Regions from separate parts of the Paraburkholderia sp. BL6665CI2N2 genome, predicted to be linked through region 3. Evidence: riboswitches for the same ligand, from Rfam matches in the RefSeq annotation. Region 3 holds a riboswitch; each other region holds the start of a gene.
What was found. A riboswitch is a leader RNA that binds a small molecule or an ion and turns the genes downstream of it on or off. The one in region 3 is predicted to bind cobalamin.
Positions count from the first base shown of each region.

Region 1: linked by a shared signal. The riboswitch ahead of B0G81_RS29840 (TonB-dependent receptor) and the one ahead of cobW (cobalamin biosynthesis protein CobW) in region 3 are both predicted to bind cobalamin.
Region 2: linked by a shared signal. The riboswitch ahead of B0G81_RS00995 (CbtB-domain containing protein) and the one ahead of cobW (cobalamin biosynthesis protein CobW) in region 3 are both predicted to bind cobalamin.
Region 4: linked by a shared signal. The riboswitch ahead of cobG (precorrin-3B synthase) and the one ahead of cobW (cobalamin biosynthesis protein CobW) in region 3 are both predicted to bind cobalamin.

Region 1 is NZ_SORC01000001.1:6,643,432-6,650,830, forward strand. Features, by position in the region: gene B0G81_RS29805 (LysR family transcriptional regulator) at 58-1,044, shown strand; gene lgt (prolipoprotein diacylglyceryl transferase) at 1,164-2,069, shown strand; gene B0G81_RS29815 (SIMPL domain-containing protein) at 2,168-2,899, opposite strand; gene B0G81_RS29820 (EVE domain-containing protein) at 3,074-3,532, opposite strand; RNA gene ssrS (6S RNA) at 3,640-3,821, opposite strand; gene B0G81_RS29830 (cell division protein ZapA) at 3,955-4,269, opposite strand; gene B0G81_RS29835 (ATPase) at 4,266-4,622, opposite strand; cobalamin riboswitch at 4,831-5,102, shown strand; gene B0G81_RS29840 (TonB-dependent receptor) at 5,193-7,094, shown strand; gene B0G81_RS29845 (iron ABC transporter permease) at 7,125-7,399, shown strand, end outside.
Region 2 is NZ_SORC01000001.1:222,006-229,404, forward strand. Features, by position in the region: gene B0G81_RS00990 (CbtA family protein) at 624-1,364, opposite strand; gene B0G81_RS00995 (CbtB-domain containing protein) at 1,376-1,597, opposite strand; adenosylcobalamin (AdoCbl) riboswitch at 1,600-1,753, opposite strand; gene B0G81_RS01000 (histidine phosphatase family protein) at 1,842-2,429, shown strand; gene B0G81_RS01005 (hypothetical protein) at 2,448-2,888, opposite strand; gene B0G81_RS01010 (alpha/beta fold hydrolase) at 2,988-4,010, opposite strand; gene B0G81_RS01015 (MFS transporter) at 4,030-5,388, opposite strand; gene B0G81_RS01020 (alpha/beta hydrolase) at 5,385-6,461, opposite strand; gene B0G81_RS01025 (LysR family transcriptional regulator) at 6,711-7,399, shown strand, end outside.
Region 3 is NZ_SORC01000001.1:2,726,794-2,734,192, reverse strand. Features, by position in the region: cobalamin riboswitch at 164-415, opposite strand; cobalamin riboswitch at 484-777, shown strand; gene cobW (cobalamin biosynthesis protein CobW) at 965-2,056, shown strand; gene cobN (cobaltochelatase subunit CobN) at 2,063-5,866, shown strand; gene B0G81_RS12140 (AAA family ATPase) at 5,863-6,933, shown strand; gene B0G81_RS12135 (VWA domain-containing protein) at 7,014-7,399, shown strand, end outside.
Region 4 is NZ_SORC01000001.1:2,096,141-2,103,539, forward strand. Features, by position in the region: gene B0G81_RS09385 (precorrin-8X methylmutase) at 1-355, opposite strand, end outside; gene cobG (precorrin-3B synthase) at 348-2,051, opposite strand; cobalamin riboswitch at 2,135-2,314, opposite strand; gene cbiE (precorrin-6y C5,15-methyltransferase (decarboxylating) subunit CbiE) at 2,399-3,793, shown strand; gene B0G81_RS09400 (cobalt-precorrin-5B (C(1))-methyltransferase) at 3,793-4,890, shown strand; gene B0G81_RS09405 (cobalt-precorrin-6A reductase) at 4,893-5,615, shown strand; gene cobM (precorrin-4 C(11)-methyltransferase) at 5,662-6,387, shown strand; gene metE (5-methyltetrahydropteroyltriglutamate--homocysteine S-methyltransferase) at 6,461-7,399, opposite strand, start outside.

The DNA.
Region 1 (7,399 bases), 3.9 Mb from region 3:
CGATGCGCGCGTCCAATGTATTATTCGTGGCTCATTAGGTCGTAAAATGTATCACTCATGCTGCCAGCCATTCCTGATCTGCGCCAGTTGCGCTATTTCGTGACCGTCGCCGAAGAGAAGCACTTCGGGCGCGCGGCCGTGCGCCTCTCGATGACGCAGCCGCCCTTGTCGCAAGCCATCCGCGCGCTCGAAGAGACGCTCGGCGTCGAATTGTTCGCGCGCACCAAGCGTTCCGTCGAACTGACGTCAGTGGGCGCAGATTTGCTGCCTGAGGTGCAGCGCCTGCTGGCGAGCGCCGAGGGCCTGCGGCCGCTCGCGCAGAGCCTTGCGCGTGGCGAGGCGGGCGTGTTGTCGCTGGCTTTCGTGTCCACGGCTGACTACGGGCTTCTGCCGCTGTTGCTGCGCGACTTCGGCGCGCGTCATCCGCGCGTGCGGCTGGAATTGACCGAAGCCACCAGCGACATACAGGTCGACGAACTGGTGGCCGGGCGCATCGACGCGGGTCTCGTGATCGCGCCGCTGCCGTCGCGCCACGCCCCCCAGCTCTCGTGGCTGCCGATCGCGCGCGAGCCGCTGGTGATCGCCATGTCGACGGAGATGGCGGCGCGCGTGGCCAGCGCCAGTGGCGACCATGCCGACCCGCGCGCCGAATGGCTGGACACGCCGATCAGCCTGCGCGATGTCGCCGACGCGCCGCTCGTGGTCTTCCCAAGACGTCTGGCGCCGGGCTTTTATGACATCATTATGGATTGCTACGGCGTGGCGGGCCTTGCGCCCCGGGTCGGCCAGGAAGCGATCCAGATGCAAACGATCGTGAGCCTCGTGTCGGCCGGCATGGGTGTCGCACTGGTGCCGCAATCGTTACGTAATCTGCGCCGCACCGGCGTGGTGTACCGGCCGCTTTCCGAGTCGGTGCCCGCGATCGAGACGGGCCTCGTCTGGCGGACCGCGGAGGTGAGCCCGGTGCTGGCGGGTTTCATCGACATCGTGCGGGCGCATGCGGCGACCGTCGAGGCGCAACAATCCGCCGCGCCGCGCCTATAGACGCGTCCGCGCGAACGCATTGCCGGCCGGACCGTCCAATGCATGCACCGCAAGCTGCGGGCAGCGCCGCCCGTTACTAGACTTTTCGCTTCTGAACCTGAACTGCCCATAACAACACGATGCTCATTCACCCCAATTTCGACCCCATTGCCATTCATCTGGGGCCGCTCGCCGTGCGCTGGTATGGACTGATGTACCTCGTCGCGTTCATCGCGGCGATCGTGGTCGGCCGGTTGCGGCTGCGTTTGCCGTATGTCGCGGCGCAAGGCTGGACCGTCAAGGATATCGACGACATGCTGTTTTACGGCGTGTTGGGCACGATTCTCGGCGGCCGGCTCGGCTACGTGTTGTTCTACAAGGCGAGCTTTTATTTCGCGCATCCGCTCGACATCTTCAAGGTCTGGGAAGGCGGCATGTCGTTTCACGGCGGCTTTCTCGGCGTGACGCTGGCCATGGTGCTGTTCGCGTATCAGCGCAGACGCTCGTGGCTGCAGGTCACCGACTTTGTCGCGCCGATGGTGCCGACCGGGCTCGCGGCAGGGCGTCTTGGCAATTTCATCAACGGCGAGTTGTGGGGCCGCGTGACCGATCCGTCGGCGCCGTGGGCCATGCTGTTTCCAGGCGCCGCGCCCGACGACGCCGCGTGGCTCACCGCGCATCCGCAACTGGCCGCGCAATGGCATCTGAACGAAGTGTTCGCGCAATATCACATGCTGCCGCGCCATCCCTCGGAACTGTATGAAATCGCGCTGGAAGGCGTCGCGCTGTTCTTCGTGCTGTTCTTCTTCTCACGCAAGCCGAAGCCGATGGGCGCGATTTCCGCCGTGTTTCTGATCGGCTACGGCCTCGCGCGCTTCACGGTCGAATTCGCGCGCGAGCCGGACGACTTCCTCGGCTTGCTGGCCATGGGACTGTCCATGGGGCAATGGTTGTCGCTGCCGATGATCGTCGTCGGTATCGGCATGCTGGTGTGGTCTTATCGCCGCGCGCGCCACGAACCGGCGCAGGCGGTCAGCGCGAACTGACCGCTACGGTTTATCGTGGCGAGTGGTCAAATGAGAAAAGCCGCGCGAGCGGCTTTTCTTTTACTGCGTCGAAGCAGTGCTTCTAATACCAGGAAGCGTTATTTCATCTGCACCGAGCCCGACACGTTGACGGTTACCGTCGACGTTCCGCCTTCGATCGGCACCGGCGCCGCGGCCTTTGCGTCGGCGCCCATGGCGCGCGCGCTCATCATCATCACCGGACGCGGCATCACGCCGTTGTGGCCGACGTTGACCTCGCGAATCGAATAACCGCTGTAGCCGAACGCCTGCGCGGACGAAGCGGCCTGCTCGCGGAACGACTTGATCGCTTCGCCGGTGAGCTTCTGCTCCGCCGCGCGCTGCGCTTCAGGCGAGAGCGAGAACTGCACATTGCCGACCTGCATGATCGATGCCATCTGACCCGCGAGCTTGGACACTGCGGCGAAGTCGTGCGATTCGAGCACGATCTCCGTCCGGCCGCGCCATGCGGAAATGCGCCCGTCACGGTCGGTGGACGGATAGATCGAGAACGAGCCCGTGCGCGCCGTCACGCCGCTCACACCCTTGGCTTTTTGCAGGGCCGAATCGGCGCGCTGGTTCAGCGTTGACGTGAGCGCCGACGGATCGCTCGCTTCCTGCTCGTAGAACAGCGTGATATCGACGACGTCTTGCGGCACTTCGGCGCTGGCCTGCGCGTTCAACGACAGCACGCCTGCCGGCTGATATTGGCCGGTGCTTTGCGCGCGTGCCATGGCCGGCGTCAGTGCGAGCGCGGCGGGCGCGGCGCAGACGAGAGCGAAAGCGAGTGCACGTGCGGTGTTTTTCGTCATTGTTGGACTCCTTGCTTGAACAGGTTGTGCACGATTGGTGCAAACGCCGCGCCGTGGCATGGCGTTTGCGAGATCGTTAGGCGCTTGTAACCTGAGCTTGGTTCCCGGGTTTGACGTTGCTTTAACGTTTGCGTGTACACAAATACGCGCCACGCATTCATCGTGCATGCACGATCAGGCGAGCCGTTTTGTGATGAATCGCCATTCGGCCTCGGTCACCGGTGTAATCGACAGGCGGTTACCTTTGGCGAGCACGCGCATGTCCGCGAGTTCGTCGTGCTCGCGTAACGCGGCGAGCGGAATAAGCGGGATCTTCTTCTTGAACACCACATCGACGAGCACCCAGCGGGGCGTTTCCTGCGACGACTTCGCGTCGTAGTAGGGGCTCTTCTTGTCGAACTGCGTCGGGTCGGGATACGCAGTGGACGATACCTCCGCAATGCCCGCGATGCCAGGCTCCGGACAGCTCGAGTGATAGAACAGCACACCGTCGCCGACCTGCATCATGTCGCGCATGAAATTGCGCGCCTGATAGTTGCGCACGCCGGTCCACGGCAATGTGCGATGCGGTGCGTTGGCGAGATGGTCGATGCTTGCTTCGTCCGGTTCGGACTTCATTAGCCAGTAGCGCATGAATCGAATTGAACGTTAAGGGGTTGAAGATGCGGAAGAAATCGGCCAACAAAAAACAGCGCCCAAAGAAAAACGGCACCGAACCGAAGTCCGATGCCGTTCTAAATAAGGTCCCCGCCTTAGCCGCTAGGCCGGCATCCTGAACCGGGGGTTCAGAATTGGTCGCAGTTAGCAACACTTCGGGTACATCAGACAGAGTGACGCGCACACCCGTGCTACAAATTTCCGCAACCGTGCACATGGCATTGGTTCAAGGAATATATGACCTTGGCGAACCAGGCAGGGAAGCTAAACCGATGAAGCTGAAAAACGAACTACCGATTGAACTCAAACGTTTGCTGAATCTTGCACACCTTGTGCTCACACATTCCGTTTGAATCCGCCGCCGATCTCAGGACCGGCAGCACGATAACACATGTACCTTATTGCACGCTGTACTGCTCAATCACAGTACCTAGTTGTTCGTTCATTTGATGCATTGTACGCCGGATTTCTTCAGCGGGAAATGCTTCTCCGTGTCTCACGCTCGATTGCAGTCTAAGCAGTTCCGATGCCAGCGACAGCGCAGCCATGACGGCAATGCGATCCGTGCCGCGCACGTTGCTGTTATTGCGGATCTTCGACATTTCGGCGTCGACGCGTGCAACCGCTTCGAGCAGCGCCGCTTCCGTTTCCGGCGAGCAGGCGAGGCGATAGGGCACGCCGAGAATCGATACTTCGATCTGCTTGGTGGTCATGCATTTTCTCCGTGGCGGGTCACGTCGCTCCCGGCTTCGGCTACTTGCTGAGCCGGCTCGAGCAGATCGAGCTGGTTGTCCGGCTCACTGTGCGCGCGCGCACGCGGCAGCTTCTCGAGGATCGCGTTCAGGCGCACTTGTGCGTCGTCGATCTTCGCCGAAAGCGCGTCGCGCTCCGCCTGCAGCGCGTTACGTTCCTCGCGCAGCATTGCAAGTTCCGTGCGCGTGGCTTCGGCGTCGGCGCGCGATTGCGCGAGTTGCTCTTCGAGCGCGAGTCGCGCCTCATTGTGGCGCTGGCTGATCGCGATCAGCTTGCCGATATTTTGTGAAAGTGTTTCGAGTTCGGTGAGCATCTGCTGCGTCCTCTAAAGACATCGCATTTTAGCGCGGAATGTCGCAGGTTCCGACAATTGTCTCGTTTCGAGACGTAACAACATCGCTTTGTGCAGGCTTTTTATCGACCATATGATGAAAAAGTACTCACGCGTCGGACAAGAGCCTGCACTTAACAGAACACATGGCCTGCGATCTCACCATTCTTGACGGACTCCGAGGCCGCTCCTAAACTGCCCGCACTCTGGTGCCCGCGTGCGGCATTTTTTCAACGGCCCACGCAGTTAAACGGGAAGCAGGGCGCGCGGTTCATCTGGATTCAGCTAAACGCGCCAACCTGCGCTGCCCCCGCAACGGTAAGCGACCACATTCGTCATGCAAGTCGATCCCGCTCGCGAGCTGGAAGTTCAACTCGCGAGTGTGCCACTGCGCGTCTCGCGTGGGAAGGCGGGATCGATGCGTCGCCAGCCCGGATACCGGCCAGAGGGAGAGGCACGTCCCGCGCGAAAATGTTAAATACGCGGGCGCCTCGTTACGCATCGGCCTGCGGGGAAGCGGGCCGCGCACGCTATCCACAGGACGTTCACCCCATGCTGTCCCCCTTCGCCCGCGCGGCGCTGCTCGCCTTTTCGAGCCTGCCGATCGTGGTGCACGCGCAAGCTGCGTCTCCATCTTCTGCTTCATCTGCTTCGTCTTCGTCGGCGGATTCTTCGAGTTCGGTGTCCTCTTCGGCGGTGCTGTCGCCCGTGGTGGTGACCGCGGATCGCGGGCCGCAAGCGCTCGCCGACACGATCCCGCAGACCTCGCTGTTCGATCAGCAGGATATCGCCGACACCACCGCGACCGATTTGCCGGGCCTCCTGCAACTCGCGCCCGGCGCGCAAATCTCGCGCACGGGTGGTCCCGGTTCGACGACGAGCCTCTCCTTGCGCGGCGCGTCCTCGACGCAATCGCTGCTGCTGATCGACGGCGTGCGCGTCGATTCGGTGAGTCTGGGTGCCCCGCAACTCGCGCAGATTCCACTCGACCAGATCGATCACGTGGAGGTGGTAAACGGCAACGTGTCGGCGTTATACGGCTCGGGCGCGATCGGCGGTGTGGTGCAGGTGTTCACGAAAAGCGGCGGCGATCACCCGCCGCGTTTCAATTTTTCGCTCGGCTACGGCAGCTATCACACGCAGACGCAGCAGGCGGGCGTGAACGGCGCATTGGACCAGGACGGCAATACCACCTTCAGCATTTCGCTAGCGCGTTCGAAGGACGACGGCTTCTCGTCGCTGAACACGAAGGAGGCGCCCAGCGCCAATCCGAACGCGAACGGTTATCTGAACGAGAGCGTCTCGGCTTCGCTGCGCCACAAGTTCAACGACAAATGGGACGCCGGCGCCAGCTACTTGCAGTCGAACGGCAACAACAGCTACGACAACGCGTACGGCGTGCCGACCGATCTGAACAACCTGTATAGCAAGGTGCGCCAGGTCTCGGTGTTCGCGAACGGCAAGCTGGCCGACTGGTGGACCACGCACTTCATCGTCGCCGAAGGCGACGACCGCAGCGTGTCGAACACCAACGGCGTGTACAACGGCCGCTTCGATACCGACAATCGCCAATACACATGGCAGAACGATTTCGCGCTGGCCGCGCAGCAGAAACTGCAGGTCGGTTATGAGCATCTCGATCAAAGCCTCGATTCGGACACGTTCGCGGCGCCGGACCGTCATGTGGATTCGGGCTTCGCCGGCTATACGGGACGCTTCGGGCGCAACCAGTTTCAGGCCAACGTTCGGCGCGACCAGTATTCCGATTTCGGCGGAGCGAACAGTTACTATCTCGGCTACGGTTTCGACATCACCGGCCATTGGAAGGTGACCGCAAGCTATTCGGATTCGTTTCGCGCGCCGAGCTTCGACGATCTGTACTATCCGATCAGCGGCAATCCGTCTATCCAGCCGGAGCGCAGCCATTCGATCGAAGCCGCGCTGCAGTACGCATCGAATGCGCTCGGCGTGATGCGCCTTTCCGCATTCCAGACGCGCTATTCGAATCTGATTAACTACGAGCAGGTGACGCCCGGCATCTATCTGGCCGAGAACGTCGGGCATGCGAAGGTGCAGGGCATCGAAGGATCGTGGAGCGGCCATGTCGGCAAGACGGACGTGCGCGCGTCGCTGACGCTGCAAAATCCCGTCGACCTCGACAACGATGCCGACCTCGTGCGGCGCGCCCGGCGCTTCGGGGCGCTGACGGTGAACCGCAGCATCGCCGGGTGGCGGGTGGGCGGCGAGTGGATCGTGAGCGGCCCGAGCAACGACAGCAGCGGCAAGCTGGGCGGCTATGGCGTGGTGAATCTGTCGGCGCGCTACAACATCACGAAAGCATGGTACGTGGCCGCGCAAATCCAGAATCTGTTGGACAAGGACTATGAAACGGCCTACTCGTATAACTCGCCACGGCGTGGTGCGTATCTCACGGTTGGTTGGCAGCAGCAGTGATGGTTACGCCTCCTCGTTGAGTTCGCGCGGATGAATCGCCATTCGGGTTCGATGCCCGCGACACTGCGCGTGATGAGCGCGAAGCGCGCGGCCGCGATCTGGCTGGCGCTCGCCCTGATTGCGCTGGCGGTGCTGATGGCGTCGCTCGCGCTTGGCAGCGTATCGCTCGCGCCAATGCGTGTGCTGGCGGCGCTGATGCCGTCGCATGCGCCGTCTGTCGGCACCGCCGACCTGACTGCGGAAATCGTCCGCACGCTGCGTCTGCCGCGCGCGGTAGCCGGCTTCGCCTGCGGCGCGCTGCTCGC
Region 2 (7,399 bases), 2.5 Mb from region 3:
TTCAATCATCGGGGATAGTCGTTCGATAGTCAGCAGGACTATTTCGCAATAACGCTGGGAAATGTCAGCGGCGTCCAGTTGCATTGACGGTTATCCACCCGGTCCTGAGCATGTTATGTATCGTGCATCAACACGGGCCACCGGGCTGGCGTCGGCGCAGGCATAAAAAAGCTTGCGACGGGCGCGGGCAACGCGAGCGCGTCTGCAGATCAGGAGGGGAATTGTGCCGACATGCAGAATCAATGAGAGGGTCGTGTACGCAGCCGTGACATCGGACAAATCCGGGAACGCGCAGCAAGCGACAAGATAAAAAAGGGCGACCGGAGTCGCTCTGAATGGTCACGCAAAACACCTGCCCTGTCCCAATGATGCGGACAACCGGAGGCCGTGTGCCAGCAACCAGGTTGTTAAATTCGAACGGAACAGATGTTTGTAGCTCTTGAGCGTCGCGGGCGAATTTATCCACAGAAATTGTTCGCAAGCCTGTGGATAACCACCCCACAACCGCCCCAACTCCTTGACGCATAACCCATCTTGACCACTGCGCGCAAACTGCGGAGAGCGAAGCACGGCGAGCAAACCGCCGAGCGCAACCGCCGAAGCGGCCGCACTCGTCATGCAAATCAAGCCGACTTCACCGCCGGCCGCCCCGCCACCCGCATCGACGCAATCCGCTCGACCAGCGCGCCGAACAGCAGCCCGATCGTCGCCCACATAATCGCTTGCATACCGAGCGCCGCGACGCGGAATTTCCACAGCAGCACCGCCGGGAAAGCCTCCGGCACTTCGTTGATCGCGGGCATCGACAACTGCACCGCAGCGATGATCACGATGAACACCACCGCCCCCACGATCGAGCCGTTCCACGCGCCAAGTTTCATCGCCGCACGGCGCCGCACCTTGAGCGAGAACACCATCGCCACCAGCGAGATCGCAATCATCAGGAAGAACAGCCCCGTGCGCGTCCCAATCGTCTCAGGGTCGCCGACCGAGGGCGGGTTCGCCGGATACTTCAGATTCGGCACGATCGCGAGCGCAATGAACGCGCCAAGCGCAAGCCATGCGGACAACGCGCGCGGGCTCAACGCGCCCACTCGCCCATAAGCGTAAGCGAACACCAGCGAGAACAGGCCGCCGAATGCCGCGCCGTAAGTCAGCACGCCAGTCAACAAGCCGATACCCCGCTGTGTATCGCGGCTTACCATCTCAGGCTCGGGCGCCTCGCCTTTCGCGGCGTCCGCCTTTTCTTCGAATGAAATCGCCTGATTGACCTGCGGCTCGCCCACTACCCGGGCGAAGCCGAACGTGAGAAGTCCCGCGGCGATGCCTGCAAGCATCCCGCGTACCAATAATTTACCCACCATGGTCGACTCCGTTAGTGGCAGGGAAAGCCGAGCAGATGGCGGCCGTCGTGCACGAACTCATGCACGTACATGCCCGGCACCAGCGAGGTGGCACCCTGTTCCGCACCCACGAAGTAAAGCGCGAGCAACAACAGCAAACCGCCGAACACGACCCAAGGCAACAACTCGCGCAGCGGAATCGGCGTGGGTTGGGCCACGGGCTGGTTGGCGGGATCGAAAACAGCTTCGGTCATGATGGACATCTCCTGGGGTAACGCGCCCCGATAGTCATTGCAGAGGATTGGTGCGAAGCTCAGGTCTGGCTTTCGGCTTGTGCTGCCGATTACAGTGGCGCGACCGCGCCGGGCTCTCACCGGCTTCCGCGCTTCGCAGTCCCGCTATTCTACGCGCTAAACTTGGGCACCCGGCAACGCAAAACACACGTTTCATGCCGTCGGCGTTCGGCTTCGGGGCGTGGCTTGATAGGACAAGAACAGAATGGATACAAGGCTGTTACTGGTCAGCCACGCATCGACCGCCGCCCAGCGCGCAGGCCGTTTTCCCGCCGACGACCCGCTCGACGCCCGCGGCCTCGCCGAAGCCCAAACCCACGCCGCACGCTTGCGCCTGGCGATCGCGGAAGAGTCACCGGCTTTCGTCAGCCCGGCCGCCTGCGCGCGGCAAACGGCGACGGCGCTAGGCCTCGCGGCATCGGTCGACGCCGGTCTGGCGGATCTGAACTACGGCACATGGCAAGGACGGCGGCTCGCCGACCTCGCAGCCGAAGCGCCGCAAGACGTCGCCGCATGGACGCGCGATCCGGACGCCGCGCCTCACGGCGGCGAGTCGTTCGGTCAACTCGTGAAACGGGTAGGAGAATGGCTCGAAGCGTTGTTAGACGGCGAGACCGATCGCGCATCGAGCAACGTGATCGCCGTCACCCACGCGCCGGTACTGCGGGCAGCGATCGTGTATGCGCTCGGGGCATCGCCCGTCGTATTTCCGCGCATTGAAATCGCACCGCTTTCGATCATCGAGTTGCGGCACTCGTCGCGCGGCTGGACATGGTGGCCGGCGTCACACTAGTGGCGCTTGCTCGGCGGCTTACTTACCCGACACCACCAGACGCAGCTTGTTCGACCCGGTCGGCGTCAGCGTGATATCGGTCCGCTTACCCTTCGCGCCCAGATAAAAGTGCTGACGTCCCGGCGAATTCTGATCGTGCGTCGCGTCGGGCAGACACGATGCGACGTCCGCCGCGACAGCTTGCAGCGCGTCGGCATTCGAGCCGGCGTCGTGATGCGGCGTCCACGTGCATTGATAGGCGCCGTGACTCGCCGAACATTGCGCGTCGTCGCCGTAAGGCTGCGCGACGCCCTTGCCGTCGTCCGACGTCAATGAGGCGAGCCCGCCAGGGGCCGCGGCAACGATCCGCTTCAGGGATGTGCAAGGGCTAGGCGCATCGTCGGCATACGCACCGCCGGTCAGCAAAACGCCCAGCGACGCAGCGGCGAGCGCGTTGGCAAGCAATCGGGTTCTGTTCATGTCGGCGCGGTCCTTGAAGTCACTCGCAGGTACCAGCGCGGTAGCACGCTTCATGCCCATGAGCGCTGACTAGTCAAGACCGCGCTTCAGTCACCATCATTACAGTCCAGTACCGAACAAAGCCGCCAGCCCCTGCGCCGACCCGAAAATCCCTTTGGCATCGTGTCCGACACCATCGATCACAAACGTCCGATGCTTCGCCAATCCTTCGGGATGCCGCAACGCCATATAGCGCGCATAAGCCAGCCCGCGCCCGAGCCGGTGTTCACCTTGCGCCAGCGCGGCGCACGAGCGGTCGAGCGCCGGGTGCTGTGGATCGCAATCCGCGCCGCCGAGCAGCGCGGTCACGTCACGCTGCGCGTAACGCGCTTCGAGCGTGGCCGCTGAAGCCGCGTCGCGAGAGTAAGCGGGCAAATCCTCGAGCCCATACTTCCAGCGATTGAACGACGGACACCTCGCCCGATCGAACGCCGCAAACTCGCCGGACACAGCGGACGCAACCGACCCAACCGGCCGCATTGCATCAAAGTACACATACGACGAAGGATTCGCGACCACATAGCGCAGCGCGATACCGCGCGCCGCGAGCGACGCCTCGTCTCGCGCTACTACCGCGTAGCGCTGCACGACCTGCGCGCCGCCCGAGTGTCCCGCGATCACCACCTCGGCGAGCGACGCGAACTGCTCGCGCGACGCCAGCGTGTCCACAATCGCGTCGAGCACGTCGAACGAACTGATCGGCGCGGGACCTTCGGCGTTCTCGCCGGCCATCCAGCTCGTCCAGTCCCAATGCAACGTGGACGGCGGCAGCTCATGCGCGTCGACATCCGCGGTCGCGAGAAATTGCGGCACGATCAGCAGCGTATCGGCCGCGCTGCCGCCGGCAAGCGCGCACGAACGCTGCGCGAGTTCGAAATACGTGTCGCCGTTGCGCAAGCGGCCATGAATCAGAATCACGGCGCGTTGGACATCACGCGTCGGCGCGAGCCAATCGCCATTGGAAAACACCGGCACGGTGCCGCTGCCGGCTCGCGTCGTGACGCTCAGATGCCGGTTCGCAACGACCGCGACCGGATGTTCATTCGGCGCGCGTTCGTCGTCTGTGATGAAAGGCTGGGTCATGCGTTAGGCTCGTGGTCAATCAATGAGTGGCGGGTCTAGCCGCCGCGCCGCTCGACATGCGTCCGGCGCGCGTGAAGTACACCATCGCGAGCGACACGAAGCCGGCAAAAATCAGGTAAAACGCGGGCGTGAGGCTGCTGCCGGTCACGCGCGTCAAGCCGGTGATGGTGAGCGGCGCCATGCCGCCGAACAGCGTCACCGCAATGTTGTACGACAGCGCCACGCCCGCCGAACGGCTGCGCACGGGGAACAAGGTCGCGAGCATGCCGGGATGCGCGCCGGACATCGCGGCGAGGAACAGCGTCGCGATCATCTGCGCGATGAACAAATGCCCCGGCGTCGGATTCGTCACGACGAAGTGATAAAGCGGATACACGCAGACCATCCACGCGATCACGATGGGATAGAACAGCCGGTATGCGCCATAACGATCGGCGAGCTTGCCGGACAGCGGAAACAGAAACAGATTCAGCACACCGGACACGAACGCGCCGAGCAACGCGGTGGACAGCGGCAAATGCAATTGCCGTTCGACATACACCGAGAGATAGGAATGCCAGACATAATTAGTCGCCGCCCCGACGATGATCACACCCATCGCGCAGATCGCCGCGTCGCCGTTATCGCGGAAGAACTGGCGGATCGTGACGCGCGGCGGTTTCTCCTTGTGTTCGAGCAGCCGCTCGAACTCCGGTGACTCGGCTACGCGATGCCGGATATAGAAGCCGAACGGCCCCGCCAGCGCGCCGAACAGAAACGGCAAACGCCAGCCCCACGTCACCAGTTGCTCATGCGTGAACTGCGTGGTCAGCAGATAGCCGACGCCGGACGACAGCAGCAACGCGAACGCCTGCGCCGACATGTTGAAGCTGCCGTAAAACATCTTCTTGTGCGGCGGCGCGTACTCGACCAGCATCGCGGAAGCCGTCGCAAACTGTCCGCCCACGGATAGCCCTTGCAACAAGCGAGCAAGCACCACCAACAGCGGCGCAGCGATGCCGATGCTCGCATAGCCTGGCGTGAGACCCATCAGCAACGTGCTAGCCGCCATCGAAATGATCAGCAGCGAGAGCGCCTTGCGTCGCCCCGCGCGGTCCGAGTAGATACCGAGCAGAATGCCGCCGATCGGCCGCACGATAAAACCGACGGCAAACGTCGCAAGCGTCAGCATGATCGACACGAAACCGCTGCCGCCGGGAAAGAACACCTGCGCGATGATCTTCGCGAAGTAGCCGTAGATCAGAAAGTCGAACCACTCGAGTCCATTGCCGAGCACGGAGGCGAAGATCGCGCGCCGCACCATCGACGGACTCAAGGCGTTCGCCGCATCGGCTCCAGCCGCGACACCGTCGCGCTGATTGAAGGTCGCTTCGCTCATTGCCCGCATCCCGGAGTGTCGAATATTGCTGACAGCGCGCATACCGACGTCAGCATGCGCGCACCGTCGTGCCCCACGCCCGGCACGATATGAAAGTGCTGCTTCAGGCCGTCCGGATGACGCGACTGGATATACCGGTAGTACGCTTCGGCGCGCGCCACGCGTTGCGGCCCTTGCGCTTCGGCGGCACAGGTTCTGTCGAGCGCGCTCTGCTGCGGATCGTCATCAGCGCCGCCGACGAGGTAGTCGACCCGGCGCGACGCATAGATCGCTTCGAGTTGCGCGGGCGTGCGGTCGTCGAGATACGGCGGCCGGTTGTCCATGCCGTATTTCCATTGATTGAAGTCGGGACATTGCGCGGCATCGAACGGCGCGGCAATGCCCTGCGCGTCAGGCCGTTGCGCATCGAAATACGCATACGTGGACGGGCTCGCCACCACGTAACGCACGTCGATGCCTTCGCCGGTCAACGCGGCGATATTACGCGCCGCGACGGCGTAGCGCTGCACGACCTGGCCGCCGCCCGAATGCCCGGCGAACACCACATGCCGCAGATTGGGGAACAGCTTGCGATCGGCAAGACGCGCGACGATCGCATCGAGCACCTCGTACGAACTGATCGGCAGCGGCGCGCGCGCCGCTTCGCCGCCCATCCAGGCGTCGCCGGTCCAGCGCAGCAGATCGGCGGGCTCGTCGTGTACGCGCGTGTCGAGCGTGGCGAGGAACTGCGGCGCGATCAGCAGCGTGGCGTCGGGGTCCGCATGCGCGGCATCGCGGGCATTCTGCGCGGTGCGAAAGTACACGTCCGCATTGCGCAGCTTGCCGTGAATCACGATGACCGCGCGCGTCACCCGCGGCTGCGCAACGTTCCAATCCTTCGACAGATACAGCGGGAATTGCGCTTGCCCTTGCGGCGTGTCGAGCGTGAAGCGCGTTTCGGAGATCGTCGCGACCGGCTTCAGATGCGGTTCGTAAGCATGGACCGCGAACGCGGATTGCGCGAACGTCATCAGCACTGCCGCGCCTGTCGACATACACAACGCCGCAATACGTCGTGAAAGATTCAAAGTCATCCAGCTTGCTCCTGATAACCGTGCGCAGTCTTGAACGCGGCGCATCGTCAAATCCGTCGTAGAGAAACCGAATACTCGGAACCGGAGGCGAATACCAAGCGCCATACCGGCCTGGTTCGGACGGAATGCAATGGACGAGATCGTAGGAGCGGACATGGTAAATGTAAAATACCTGTTTTATGCACCATTCATATTTAATATGTATGGCATCGAACCGGCCTTCATGCGCTGCTGAGGAGACAAAACACCATGGAGCTGCGGCATCTGCGTTACTTTCTGGCGGTCGTCGAAGAAGGCCAGTTCACGCGCGCAGCGGAGCGGCTGGCCATGCAACAGCCGCCGCTGTCGCAGCAGATTCGAACGCTGGAAGAAGAGATCGGCTTCGAACTCTTTGTGCGCATGCCGCGCGGCGTCACCTTGACGCCGGCCGGTCAGGCCTTTGCGGAAGACGCGCAACGCTTGCTGCAAAATCTGCAGCAGTCTGTCGAAAAGGCGAGCCGGATTGCGCGTGGAGAACTCGGCACGATTTCGATCGGACTGACCAGCTCCGCCTCGTTCCATCCATTTACGACCGAGGCGATCCGCGCGTTTCGCGCGGTCTGCCCCGAAGTCGCCGTGGACCTGGCCGAGCTCAACGCGGCGGAGATCATCGAGCGTCTGGCCGCGGGCCAGATCCAGGCGGCGTTTCTACGCAAGCCGGTCGACGCCCGCGAGGGCGTGGCGTTCGAGTTGCTGCTCGACGAACCGATGGTCGTGGTGTTGCCGGTGGGTCATCCGTTGCTCAAGGGCAGGAAGCGGCCGCAAGTGTCGCTGAAAGCGTTGGCGCACGAAGACTTCATTCTGGTCCGTCGTCCGGGCGCACCCGGCATGTATGCCGACATCCTCGCCGCTTGCCGGCAGGCGGGCTTCGTCCCGCGCATTGCCCGCGAAGTGCCGCG
Region 3 (7,399 bases):
CGTTGGGGTCATGCAGCTACGGATTCAGGCATGGCGCAATGCGTGGTTCGTAGCGAGTTTCACACGAAACTCGCCTACGCGGACACTCTGCGTCGTGCTTTTAGCGCCTTCGCATCCGTCCCTCGCGGATTCCGGCGGCCGGCGGCGCGATGTTGCCCTGAGGTTCGCCGCCTCCGCGTCTGGCCGGTATCCGGGCTGGCGGCCTCACGCGCTTTGCCTTCCCGTCCGCATTCGCTGGAAATTGCCGGACAGTGGCTTAAAAAAACGCATGCGCGGCGCAAGTCGATTCAACATCGCGCCGCAGGTCGCTTACCGTTGCGGGGACAGCACAGGTTAAGCGCATGGCGCGCTGCCTGTTTCCCGTTTAACTGCACACGCGAATGCATGTGCGGGCACCAAACGCGCGCATACGATAGCACATGGCGCCCCGTCCGATAAGCGCTTGCGGCCTGGGGTTTCCTTGACGGCACCGGGCGGCGGGCCTACACTCGCACGCACTTTGGTGCTCGTGTGCGCGCTCGTGCGCATGCAGTTAAACGGGAAACAGGGTGCTCACCTGCCATGGATCGGGCCAACCTGTGCTGCCCCCGCAACGGTAAGCGAAATGTGGTGCTAACTGCAGTGTCGAACGCAGTCGGTTAGCGCCGCGGAGCCGGCTTCGATGTCCACGCGCAAGGCCGCGTCGGCATATCACCACTGGGCGAGAAATCACTCGTCCGGGAAGGGGAAGCGGCGCTTTCGCCAGCCCGGATACCGGCCAGATAACGAAGGACGAACGCCGCGGGGATGCGGCGCTACGTTCATGACTCATTCCCGCTTTCTGTTTTTCTGTTGTCGCGGCAACGCCGACTTTCGTCCCCGTGTTTTGTTATGGTCGTGGCTGGCCGGGCGTGTGCTCCGTTTGCCTCGGCATACGCTAAAAACACGCCGGCATGCACGTGCAACTCTACGGATGGACCTCACGATGCAAACTCAAATGCGCAAGATCCCCGTCACCATCGTCACGGGCTTTCTCGGCAGCGGCAAGACTACGCTGCTGCGGCATATTCTTCAGCATGCGGGCGGCAAGCGCATCGCGGTGATCGTCAACGAATTCGGCGAACTCGGCATCGACGGGGAAATCCTCAAGGGTTGCGGCATCGGTTGCGATGAAAACGGCGTCGAGACCGAAGGCCAACTGTATGAACTGGCGAACGGCTGCTTGTGCTGCACCGTGCAGGAAGAGTTTTTCCCGGTGATGGAAAAGCTCGTGGAGCGCCGCGATCAGATCGATCACGTGCTGATCGAGACGTCGGGTCTGGCGTTGCCGAAGCCCTTGGTGCAGGCGTTCAACTGGCCGCAAATCAAGAACAGCTTCACCGTGGATGCTGTGGTCACCGTGGTGGACGGCCCGGCTGCGGCAAGCGGCCAGTTCGCGGATAATCCGGTCGCCGTGGATGCGCAGCGCAAGGCCGATCCGAACCTCGATCACGAGTCGCCGCTGCACGAACTGTTCGAAGATCAGTTGTCGGCGGCCGATCTGGTGATTCTGAACAAAACGGACTTGCTTGACGACGCGCAGCAAAGCGCGGTAGAAGTTTCGATCCGCGAGGAAATTCCGCCGCAAGTGAAGATCGTTCGCGCGCACATGGGCCAGCTCGATCTGCATACGTTGCTGGGCCTCGAAGCGGCGTCGGAAGACACGATCCACTTGCGCCACGATCACCACGGCTCCGCCGACGACGCCGACCACCATCACGACGAGTTCGACTCCGTGGTCGTGCAGGCGGATGCGTCGTCGCGCGAGGCGGTGGTCGCCGCGCTGCAACAGCTGGTCGAAACCAACACCATCTATCGCGTCAAAGGCTTCGCGGCGCTGCCGGGCGCGGCGATGCGTCTGGTGATTCAAGGCGTTGGGCGGCGCTTCGACAGCTATTTCGATCGACGCTGGCAGGCCGGCGAAAGCGGCCCGAGCCGCTTCGTGCTGATTGGCGAAGACCTCGATCAGCCGGCGTTGCAACGTGCGTTCGACGCGGCGCTGGGCGTGCCGTCGAGCGTCGAAACGCAACAGGCGTAAGCGCATATGCATCTGCTGCGCACCACGCCGGGCGGTTTCGTCGACGACACGCAAGGTGTGATCCGGATCGATCAGCAGCCCGCGGATATCGTGGTGCTCAGCTCCGCCGACACCACGCTGTCGCTGCTGGCGAGTGTCTTCCCGCGGCTGGGCGAAGGCTTCCCGAGCGTGCGGCTCGCAAACGTCACGTATTTGCGGCAACCGGCGTCGGTGGATTTTTATCTCGAAGACGTCTTGCAGCATGCGCGCGTGGTGGTGGTCGATCATCTGGGCGGCGAAGCGTATTGGCCTTACGGCATCGAACAGGTGGTGGCGCTCGCCGAGCGCAAGCAGCAGACGCTCGCGATGTTCTCCGGCGATCTGCAGGAGGATCCGAACCTGCTCGCGCGCAGCACGGCAAGCGCGGATCTGTGCCATCAACTGTGGCGCTATCTGCGCGAAGGCGGCCCGCAAAATGCCGAGGCGTTCCTGCGCTGTATCGCCCACCGCGCCTTCGGCTGGGGACGCGAACCTGCGCCGCCGCGCGCGTTGCCCGCTGCCACGCTCTACCATCCCGAGCGCGATACGCCGACCATCGCCGACTGGCAGTCGCGCTGGAAACAGGGAGCGCCGGTCGCGGCGATCCTGTTCTACAAGGCGCATCTGCAGGCCGCCAACACGGCCGTGTTCGACGCGCTGATCGACGCGCTCGAATCGCAAGGTCTGAATCCGCTGCCGATCGCGATTACCTCGCTGAAAGATGCGATGAGCCGCGACGTCGTGCAATCGCTGTGCGCGCGGCACGAGGTGGCGCTGGTGCTGAATACGACCGCGTTCGCCGCGTCCGCGATCGACGACCCCGAGCCGCTCGCGCTCGCCGGTGACGCGCCGGTGCTCCAGGTGATCCTGAGCGGCGGCAATCGCGACGATTGGGTCAAAGACAATCAGGGTCTCAATTCGCGCGATATCGCCATGCATATCGCGCTGCCGGAAGTGGACGGCCGCATCATCACGCGCGCGATCAGTTTCAAGGGACTCGCGTACCGCTGTGCGCATACTCAGGTCGACGTAGTGCGTTATCAGCCGGACCTTGAACGCGTGGGTTTTCTCGCCGAACTGAGCCGCCGCTGGTGCCGGTTGCGTTCACTCGATAACGCGGACAAGAAACTCGCGCTGATCCTCGCCAACTATCCGATGAGCGAAGGGCGTATCGGCAATGGCGTGGGACTCGATACACCGGCCTCGGTAGTCGGCATTCTGTCGATGCTGCGCGACGAAGGTTATCGTCTCGCCGATTTACCCTCGGGCGGCGACGCGCTGCTGAAAAAGCTCACCGAAGGCGTGACCAACGATCCGGTCGTGCGCGATCTGCGTCCCGCACTGCAGAGCCTCGCACTCGACGACTATCTCGCGCACTTCAACGCCTTGCCCGCCGAAACGCGCCAGGCGTTGAACGCGCGTTGGGGCGCGCCGGAGCTCGACCCGACCCTGCGACGCGGCCGCTTCATGATCGCGGGCTGGCGTTGCGGACAGGTGTTCGTCGGCATTCAACCGTCGCGTTCACGCGAGCAGGGCGACTACGCGAGCTATCACGACGCCGAACTCGTGCCGCCGCATGCGTATCTGGCGTTCTATTTCTGGTTGCGTCACCACTTCGGTATCGACGCAATCGTGCATGTCGGCAAGCACGGCAATCTCGAATGGCTGCCCGGCAAAAGCGTCGCGTTGAGCGACACCTGCTGGCCCGATCTGATTCTCGGGCCGATGCCGCATCTGTATCCGTTCATCGTCAACGATCCGGGCGAGGGCAGCCAGGCGAAACGCCGCGCACAGGCTGTCGTCATCGATCATTTGATGCCGCCGCTCACGCGCGCCGAGAGCTACGGACCTTTGCAGGACCTGGAGCGCCAGGTCGACGAATATTATGAAGCGCTGATGGTCGACCCGCGCCGCTCGAAGCTGTTACGGCGCACGATTCTGGCGACCATCGTCGACCATAAGCTGCATGAGGAACTGAGTCTCGCCGCACCGAACGGACAGGACGATGAAGACGCGCTGCTCACGCGCGTCGATGCGTGGCTGTGCGAGTTGAAGGAAGCGCAGATTCGCGATGGCTTGCATACGTTCGGGCAATCGCCCGATGGCGTGCAGCGGCGCGATACGTTGCTGGCATTGGGGCGTTTTCCTGTCGGCGACGGGCAAGGCGGCAAGGCCGGCTTGATCGATGCACTAGCGCGTGATCTGCAGATGGATCATCTGTTCGATCCGTTGTCGGTGGATTGGTCGGCGGTGTGGGACGGTCCGCGTCCCGATGTACTTCAGCGTGTGAGCGATGCGCCGTGGCGGCACTGCGGCGATACGCGTGAGCGGCTGGAGTTGCTGGCGGCTGAGTTGCTGCGAGACGTATGCGGAGATCGAACGCAAGCATCGGTAACCACGACCGCCGCCGGCTTGCCGCAAGCGGGGCAAGTGATCGAGCGTCTGCGTAACGACGTGTTGCCGCGCCTCGACGCCTGCGGTCCGCAGGAAATGCTTCAGCTCAAGCGCGGCCTCGAAGGCCGTTTCGTGCCGCCGGGGCCGAGCGGTTCGCCGTCGCGTGGCCGGCCCGACGTGCTGCCCACCGGCCGCAACTTCTATTCCGTCGACACGCGCGCGGTTCCCACGCAGGCCGCCTGGTCGCTCGGCTTGAAATCCGCCCAGCAACTGATCGAACGGCATCTGCAGGAGAAGGGCGACTATCCGCGCGCCATCGGTCTGTCCGTCTGGGGCACCGCGACCATGCGCACCGGCGGCGACGATATCGCCCAGGCGCTCGCGTTGCTCGGCGTGCGGCCGAAGTGGGCGCCGGGCAGCCATCGCGTGACCGATTTTGAAATCATGCCGATCGAGGCGTTCGACCGGCCGCGAATCGACGTCACCTTGCGGGTGTCAGGATTCTTCCGCGACGCCTTCGCCAACGTCATGCATTTATTCGACGCCGCCGTGCAAGCCGTCGCCGAACTCGACGAACCCGAGGACCTGAATCCGATTCGCGCGCGCGTGCTGCGCGAACGCGATGCGCTGATCGCGCGCGGCATGGACGCCGCCGAAGCGCGCAAGCGCGCCGGCTGGCGCGTGTTCAGCGCGCGGCCCGGCGCCTACGGCGCGGGTCTGCAGGACATGATCGACTCGCGGCAATGGCAAACCGACGCCGATCTCGCGAACGCGTATCAGGCGTGGGGCGGCTACGCGTACACGCAAAAGAGCGCGGGCGAAGAAGCGCGTCACGCGTTCGGCGCGCGTCTCGCCGCAATGGACGTGGTGCTGCAGAACCAGGACAACCGCGAGCACGACCTGCTCGATTCGAACGATTACTACCAGTTCCAGGGCGGCATGGTCGCCGCGGTGCGGCATCTGGCCGGCGATCAGCCGAGCGTGTATCACGCCGACCACAGCAATCCGGCCGCGCCGCGCGTGCGCACGCTGCATGAGGAGATTGCGCGCGTGATCCGCGCGCGCGTGGTCAATCCGAAATGGCTGGATGGCGTGAAGCGCCATGGGTACAAGGGCGCGGCCGAAATCGCCGCGACCGTCGACTATCTGTATGGTTACGATGCGACGGCGCGCGTGATCGCGGATCATCAATATGCGCTCGTGACCGACGCTTATCTGAACGACGCAGACACCCGCGAGTTCTTGCAACGGCACAACCCGCACGCGTTGCAGTCGGTCTGCGAGCGCCTGCTCGAAGCCATGCAGCGCGGTTTGTGGCAGGCGCCCGGCGACTATCGCGCGCAAGTCGAACAGCATCTGCTTGCGAGCGAGCAGCAGATCGAAGGAATGCAAACATGAATCCAGCGATGAGCGCGGCTGCCGTGCGGCCCGTTTTTCCCTTTGCCGCGCTGATCGGCCAGGCGCCGTTGCAGCAGGCGCTGCTGTTAGCCGCCATCGATCCGGGGTTGGGCGGCGTGCTGGTTACCGGGCCGCGTGGCACGGCGAAGTCGACCGCGGCGCGCGCACTGGCTGAGTTGCTGCCGGAAGGGCAACTGGTGAATCTGCCGCTTGGCGCCAGCGAAGATCGTCTGATCGGCACGCTCGATATCGAAACCGTGTTGCGCGACGGTTCGGTGCGCTTCTCGCCGGGTCTTCTTGCCAAAGCGCATCGCGGCGTGCTGTATGTGGATGAAGTCAATCTGCTGCCCGACGCGCTTGTCGATGCCTTGCTCGACGCGGCCGCGAGCGGCGTGAATACCGTCGAGCGCGATGGCGTATCGCGTAGCCACGACGCGAGCTTCGTGCTGATCGGCACGATGAATCCTGAAGAAGGCGAACTGCGGCCGCAATTGATCGACCGTTTCGGCTTGATGGTCGAGTTGCAGAACTGTTTCGAGCCGCTCGTGCGTCAGGCGATCGTGAAAGCGCGGCTGGCGTTCGACCTCGATCCGCAGGGTTTTCGTGCGGGCTATGCGCAGCAGCAGGCGGCTTATGTCGAGCGGATCCGAGTGGCGCGCGAAGCGCTGCCGCAACTCGCACTCGACGACGCCGTGCATGCGCAGGTGAGCACGCTGTGTATCGACGCCGCCGTGGACGGTTTGCGCGCCGATCTCGTGATGCTGCGCGCGGCGCGTGCATTGGCGGCGCTCGAACAGGCGGCTACCGTGACGGCGCAGCACGTCGATCGGGTGGCTGAGGCGGTGTTGGCTCATCGGCGGCATGTTCGCGAGTCGCCTGCGGCGGGTGACGCGCGTGAGAGTGACGGCGAATGGGAGGCGCCTGCTGGGAGCCGCTCTTCATCCGCGCAAGGCAATGCGCAGCCGGCCGCCGCGACCGCCGATAGCGACTGGGGCTACCTCGCGCCCGAGCCGGCCGCAACCACGCACGTCAAGGGCGTCATTCCGCTTAACGTAAAAAAACGCTGAGCCATCGGAAGGGCGCCGCCGCTGACTTGCGCAGCGGTTTTCGATGGTTGCAAGGCGCGGGCGGCGGTCCGCGCGGGCGCTTGCGCGGGCAACCGGGCAAGCGCATCGACTGGCCGGCCACGCTCGGCGCGAAGCGCAAGGATGCGCTGCGCCCCGGGCATCTGCATTTCGTGCGCGAGGCGCCGCGCGGCGGCGTGCTGCACTGCTTCGTACTCGATTGCTCGGGTTCCATGCTGGCCGGGCAGCGCCTCGCGCTCGCCAAGGGATTGCTGATCGCCTTGTTCGACCATGCAAGCGCGGCGAGAGCCGAGGCGGCGCTGGTCTGTTTCGGCGGCGCCGGTGCGGATGTGCGTTTCGGCCCCGCTGTGCCGCGCTGGTGGAACGAGCGGTGGCTGAGCCCAGTGGGCGGTGGAGGCGGCACGCCGCTGACAGCAGGCGTTCAGCGTGCATCCCAGCTGCTGGATCG
Region 4 (7,399 bases), 630 kb from region 3:
GCGCCGCCGCCGAGCGCGTATTGCCGAGTTCACGTGCGAGCGACGGCACGTCTGGATGCGTCAGCGTGCAGATGACCTCGTTGTTCGCCGGCAGCCGCGCGCGCGTGATGCCTTGCGCGACCATGCCGGCATCGCACAGGATCGGCGCGCCTTGCGCGAGCGCCGCGCGGCCCGCCGCGTCCGCGCCCGCGGAAAATTGCAGATCGTCGATCACATCCACCATGCCGCATGCGTGGATCACGCGCACCGCGAGTTTTTCAAGGTCGGCGGGAATGCGCGACAAGTCGGCCTCCGCACGGATCGTCGCGAAGGATTGGCGATAGATCTCCTGACCGTCGCGAATGTAATCAAGCATCGGTGTCACTCCGGGCGAGGCGTTCGAGCATGTCGGCGGCCTCGCCGATCGTCAGTTGGCGCGCGACGCACTGGCCGAAGCCGGGCCGGCCGTCGCGCCGATAAAGGTCGTAGAGGCCGGGCGCGGCGGCGAGCAGCGTGAACGGCGCGCAATGCGCGGCGGCGCACGAGCGCGAGCAGCCGCTCAGATGCACGTCCACGCCGGCGGGCAGCCGAGCCGCGAGGCGCAACGCGTCGTTCTTGGTGTCGGCGAGGCCCTTCACGCAGCCGCCCGATCCGGCGCACGCGATCAGGTGCGTAATCGCGTGTGCGGGATCGCAGGCGAGACCGAGGGCGTTCAGGCCGGACAACACGGTCGGAACGGCATGCGTGGCGATGTCGGGTAACAGCACGCTTTGCCAGGGTGTGAGGTGAAGCGTGGCGTTGCCGTGCTGTTGCGACAGCGTGGCGAGTCCCGTTAGCGTGTCTGCGTCGAGACGTCCCAGCGGTGGCTGGCCGCCGACGTGCCACGCTCCGGGCTCGCGTTGGGCGTGGGCGCCGAGGCGAAGGTTGGCGTCGGCTGGTGTAGCGCGATGCCAGTTCGCGAGCTTCGCGTTTCGCGTCAGTGGGAAGTCGAGGTATTGCTCGGCGTGATGCAGCACCGCGTCGACGGAATGCGCGGTTAGCAGGTGGCGCATGCGTGTGGCGTCGGCGGCGGCGAGGTCGAGGAATGTCAGGAGTAGCGCGCGTACTAGGGCCGCGACTTGTGCAGGCATGATTGCGGCTAGAGCCCCTGTGTTGTTCACGCCCGGTTTTGCAAGCGCGGTGCTTTGGCTTTGCGTAAGCGCGCCGGCGTAGGCGCTCACAGGCGGACAACCCGCCAACCCGAACACGAACCGCACGCCGTCCACCTCCTGCGACGCCGCGAGCCACACGTCGTGCGGATGGTCCACTCTCGCGAGCCGTTCGCCGCCGTCCAGCAACAGTGCGAATTTTGGCGACAGCGCCGCGAAACGCGCTTCGCTTTGCAGCATCATGAGCAATTCGGCGCACAGCGGGCGCGTGTCGAATAGCGCGAACGGATCGCGTCCGGCAGCGGGGCTGATCATGACGTTGCGGACGTCGTCGGCGGCGGTCGCGGCGGAGAGTGCGTGGGCAGTGCCCAATCGCTGCGCTGCTGCGGCCGGGGCTTTCGAGGCCCGTTCATTCATTGCGTTCGCGGGTTCGGTATCTGTAGCGCTCTGCGCCGTCGCGTTCGCCGTTTCGACGTCCGCAGGGCTCTCTGCCTTTATGTTCGCGGCTCCGGCATCTGTAGCGCTCTCCGCCTCTGCGTTCACGGCGCTGGCGGCAACTGCATTCACAGCGTTGACAGCCGCCGTCGTGTCCGCACGGCCCGCCACGCCGTTCGCCGGCATCGGCCCAAGACCCGCGTCGATCAAAGCCGCGATCAACGCCGCCTCTTCACCGCGCCTCACGCCGCGCACCTGCACATTCGCGCGATTGGTCAACTCGATCACCCCGGCCGCGTGCCGCGCGCTAGCCTCCGCGATCGCCCGAGCCTGCGCCGCGCTCAATTCGCCGCCGGGCAGTTTGATCCGGCAAATCCCGCCGTCGCGCGCGGCGACGATGCGCAGCAGCCCCGGACACGCCGAGGGCCGCAGCGTGCCGGCTGCGTCGGATAAAACGGTGGAGGGCGTTGCTTGATTCAAGACGGACACCGGGTTTAGCGTCGCGCGACAGCCCGAGCATGCCGTGAGGCGGGCATGGCTGCGGCATCGGTACACCCCGCCCGATGTTGGCTGGCACGAACAGTCTCGCCGGCAGGTCTCCTGGCTGGCAGGTCATGGTCCGCCGCGGCCTTCCCGGTCGAACCAGTGGCGTGGAGCGCAGGCGGACTCGCTGCATACAGTTGCGGGGGCAGCCACAGTGGCACTGTGTTCCCTCTTCGGCCCCGAAGGGCACCGGCGGCTGTATTATGCCTTTTTTCGAACAGCACAACGAGGCTGGACGCTTTGATCGGCGTGGCACAGCGCATTATTTGAAGACACAGAATGAGGATGGATGCATGCCCGCGTGGCTGACGGTGGTGGGCATAGGCGACGACGGCTTCGCCGGTTTGGGGCGGCCCGCGCGGCGTGCCTTGCTGGAAGCGTCGGTGGTGTACGGCGGCGAACGTCATCTGGCGATGCTGCCCGCGCGTCTCGCCGCGCGCCGTGCCGCCTGGCCGCGTCCGTTCGATCTCGCACCCTTGCTGGCCGAGCGCGGCGCAGCCGTGTGCGTGCTGGCGAGCGGCGATCCGATGCTGTTCGGCGTCGGCGCGACACTCGCGCGGCAATTGCCGGCGGGAGAATTGCGGGTGCTGCCGGCGCCGTCGTCGTTGTCGCTGGCGGCCGCGCGGCTCGGCTGGCCGTTGCAGGACGTCGCGACGGTGTCGCTGGTGGGGCGGCCGTTGCCCGCACTGAACGCGCATCTGCATGACGGCGCGCGCATGTTCGTGCTCAGCGCGGACGGGCGCACGCCCGCGGCGCTCGCGGCATTGCTGAACGCACGAGGTTACGGGGCGACCCGCATGAGTGTGCTGGAACACCTGGGCGGCGAGCTGGAGCGGCGCATCGACGGCCGCGCGGATCAGTGGTCCGCGGGCGAGGTGGCCGCGCTGAACCTGATCGCGCTCGACTGCCGTGCCACTGAAGGCGCGCCGCGTCTGCCGCTGAGCTGCGGTTTGCCCGACGACGCGTTTCGTCACGACGGCCAGTTGACCAAGCGGGACGTGCGCGCGATCACGCTCGCGCGCCTCGCGCCGACGCCCGGCGAATTGCTGTGGGATGTAGGCGCGGGCAGCGGCTCGATCGGCATCGAATGGATGCGCGCGCATGCCACCTGCCGCGCGATTGCGATCGAAGGGCACGCGGAACGGCAACGTTTCATCGAACACAATCGCGATACGTTGGGTGTGCCGGGGCTGCAACTCGTCGCGGGGCGCGCGCCTGAGGCGCTGCAGGGGTTGCCGGTGCCGGATGCCGTGTTCGTCGGCGGCGGCGTGACCGTGCCGGGCGTGCTGGAGGCATGCTGGGCTGGTCTGCGCGAAGGCGGGCGGCTGGTCGCCAATGCGGTCACGTTGCAAGGCGAGGCGGCGTTAATGGCGTGGCGCGAGCGGCATGGCGGGACGTTGACACGGATCGCATTGGCGGACGCGCAACCGCTTGGCGGGTTCGACACGTGGCGGCGGGCGTTGCCGATCACGCTGCTGGAGGTGACGAAGCCGGTGAGCGGCGAGGGCGTGAGCCTCGTGGGAACCGAAACCGTGGCTAACGCGACGAATGCGACGGATGTGCCGAATGCCAGGCGTGCTGCAAGTGCCGGAAGCGGTATGAGCGCCACGAATGTCACCAACACGACCAACTCGACGAAAGCGACGAACACCGGCGCCACCCCCACCGACCCATCGCCCGAACCCTGATGCGCGAAGAATCCCCCGAACAACCCGCGCCGCTGCGTAGCGGCTACACGACCGGCAGTTGCGCCACCGCGACGTCGCTGGCGGCGGCGCGTCTGTTGCTCGCGGGTGTCGTCAGCGAAGTGGCGGAGATCGTGTTGCCGAAGGGGCAGCATGTGCCGATGCCGCTGGTGTTCTGCCGCCTGATCGGCAATGGCGATGAAGGCGCGGAAGCCGGCACGATCAAGGACGCCGGCGACGATCCCGACGTCACGCACGGCGCCGTCGTTTTCGCGCGCGTGCGCCTCGTCGCCGAAGCGGGCGTGATATTTCGCGCGGGGCCGGGCGTCGGCACGGTGACGCGCGCGGGGCTGACGCTGCCGGTCGGCGAACCCGCCATCAACCCGGTGCCGCGCAGAATGATGACCGAGCATCTGGCCGAACTCGCGGCGGAGCATGCGTACGGCGGCGGCTTCGAAGTGACGATCGGCGTGGAAGGCGGCGAAGCGCTCGCGCTGAAAACGATGAACCCGCGTCTCGGCATTCTTGGCGGGTTGTCGATCCTCGGCACCACCGGCATCGTGCGTCCATTTTCGTGTTCGGCGTATATCGCGTCGATTCATCAGGGGATCGACGTCGCGCGCGCCAACGGCTATACCCATCTCGCCGCCTGCACCGGCAACGCGAGCGAGGACGCGATGCGCGCGCACTACGGCCTGCCGGATATCGCGTTGATCGAGATGGGCGACTTCGTCGGCGCGGTGCTCAAGCATATGAAGCGCGCGCCGGTCGAGCGCCTGAGCGTGTGCGGCGGCTTCGGCAAGCTCAGCAAGCTGGCGGCGGGTCATCTCGATCTGCATAGCCGCAATTCGAGCATCGACCTCGAGCGGCTCGCGCAATGGGCCGCCGAACAGGGCGCCGACGACGCGCTTCAGGCGGCGATCCGCGCAGCCAACACGAGTCAGCAGGCGGTCGCGTTGGCGCACGCGCGGCAGGTGCCGCTCGGCGATATCGTCTGCCGGCACGCACTGGCGGTGGCGCGCGAGATCGTGCCGCCGCAGGTCAACGTCGAAATGTTCGCGATCGATCGCCAGGGCAAGCTGATCGGAGCCGCGCAATGAAAATGAAGCGGATTCTGCTGCTCGGCGGCACCGGCGACGCGTTGCGGATCGCGCGGCAACTCGCGCCCGAGCACGTGTATAGTCTCGCCGGCCTCGGCAAGCTGCCGGAGGATCTGGCGTGCACGGTGCGAGTCGGCGGCTTTGGCGGCAGCGAAGGTATGGCGCGCTACATCGCCGGTGAAGGTATCGATCTCGTGATCGACGCGACGCACCCGTATGCCGCGCGAATCAGCGCGAACGCGGCGCAGGCAAGCCGCGCCGCGCGCGTGCCGAATTGGGCACTGCGCCGCCCGGCATGGCAGCCGCAAGCCGGCGACGATTGGCGCATGGTCGGCGACTGGAACGAACTCACGGATACGCTCGCGCCGTTCGGAAAACCGCTCTTCACGCTCGGCCGCGAACCGCTCGCGCATCTCGACGAAATCCCGCCTCATCAGTTCTGGGTCGTGCGTTGTCTCGAAGCGCACGTCGACACGCCGCGTGCGCGGATCCTCGCGGCGCGCGGTCCATTCACGCTCGAAGGTGAACGCGCGCTATTCGCCCTGCAAGCCTTCGACGTGGTGGTCAGCAAAAATAGCGGCGGCCAGGCGACTGAAGCAAAACTCGAAGTCGCGCGTGAACGCGGTTTGCCGGTCGTGATGCTGCGCCGACCTGAATTGCCGGCAGCAGAGAGGGAATTCGAAAGCGTTTCGGATTTGCTCGACGCACTGCAACGCGCCGTCTGAATCGCGCATGCATGCCACGCCGCCTCAACGAATCAGGGAGTAGTGAATGACGGTGTTTTTTATCGGCGCGGGTCCTGGCGACCCCGAACTGATCACGGTGAAAGGGCAGCGCCTCGTGCGCAGTTGTCCGGTGATCCTGTATGCGGGTTCGCTCGTGCCGGCCGCGGTGCTCGAAGGTCATGCGGCGCTGCAGGTGGTTAATACCGCCGAACTCGACCTCGATCAGATCGTCGCGTTGCTCGCGGCCGCGCACGACAAAGGCCAGGACGTGGCGCGCGTGCATTCCGGCGATCCGTCGCTGTACGGCGCGATCGGCGAACAGATCCGCAGACTGCGCGAACTGAAGATACCCTATGAGATCGTGCCGGGCGTCACCGCCACGGCGGCATGCGCGGCGACGCTGGGTTGCGAACTCACTTTGCCCGATATTTCGCAGACGCTGATCCTCACGCGCTTCGCGAGCAAAACCAGCATGCCCGAAGGCGAACAGCTCGCCGACCTCGCCCGTCATCGTGCGACGATGGCGATTCATCTCGGCGTGCGGCATCTCGCGCGGATCGTCGATGAATTGCGACCGCATTACGGCGGCACGTGTCCGATCGCGGTGATCTATCGCGCGAGTTGGCCCGACGAGGAGAAAATCACCGGCACGCTCGACGATATTGTCGGCAAGGTGCAATCGACCTCCATCGAGCGGACCGCGTTGATCCTGGTCGGCGAGGTGCTTGCCGCCGAAGGCTTCGCCGACTCGACGCTGTATGCGAAAGACTGAAACCGTCTGCGTGAAAAAGCCCATCCGCGCACCGTCGCACAGTGCGCGGATTAGCTCGCAACGCCAGATCCTCTTACGCCGTCACTTCATCCGGCTGCCTCGCCGCCAGCTTCACACGCAATGCCTTGGCGGCCCGAACCATATTCGTCAGCGCTGCTTCGGTCTCCGGCCAGCCGCGCGTCTTCAGCCCGCAATCCGGATTGACCCACAAGCGTTCAGCGGGAATCACTTCGCACGCGCGTTCCAGCAGACGTTCCATGGCTTGCGCATCCGGCACGCGTGGCGAGTGGATATCGTAGACGCCCGGGCCGATTTCGTTCGGATACGCGAAAGCGCCGAAGCCGTCGAGCAGTTCCATCGCCGAGCGTGAGGTCTCGATTGTGATCACGTCGGCATCCATCGCGGCGATCGACGGCAGAATGTCGTTGAACTCCGAATAGCACATATGCGTATGAATCTGCGTTTGATCGGCCACGCCCGCGGCTGAAATGCGGAACACGCGCGTGGCCCATTCCAGATACGCGGCCCAATCGGCGCGACGCAACGGCAAGCCTTCGCGGAAAGCCGGTTCGTCGATCTGGATGATGCGAATGCCGGCCTTTTCCAGATCCACCACCTCTTCACGGATCGCGAGCGCGAGTTGCAGCGCGGTAGTCGAGCGCGGCTGGTCGTCACGCACGAACGACCATTGCAGCATCGTCACCGGGCCGGTCAGCATGCCCTTCATCAGACGCTGCGTGAGAGACTGCGCGTAACGAGTGGTCTCGACCGTCATCGGTTCGGGACGGTAGACGTCGCCGTAAATGATCGGCGGTTTCACGCAGCGCGACCCGTAGCTCTGCACCCAGCCGTTTTCCGTGAACGCATAGCCCCACAACTGTTCGCCGAAATATTCGACCATGTCGTTGCGTTCGGCTTCGCCATGCACCAGCACGTCGAGTCCCAACTCTTCCTGTTTGCGTACGGCGATCTCGATCTCGGCACGCATGCGCTGCAGATAGTCGAGTGCGCG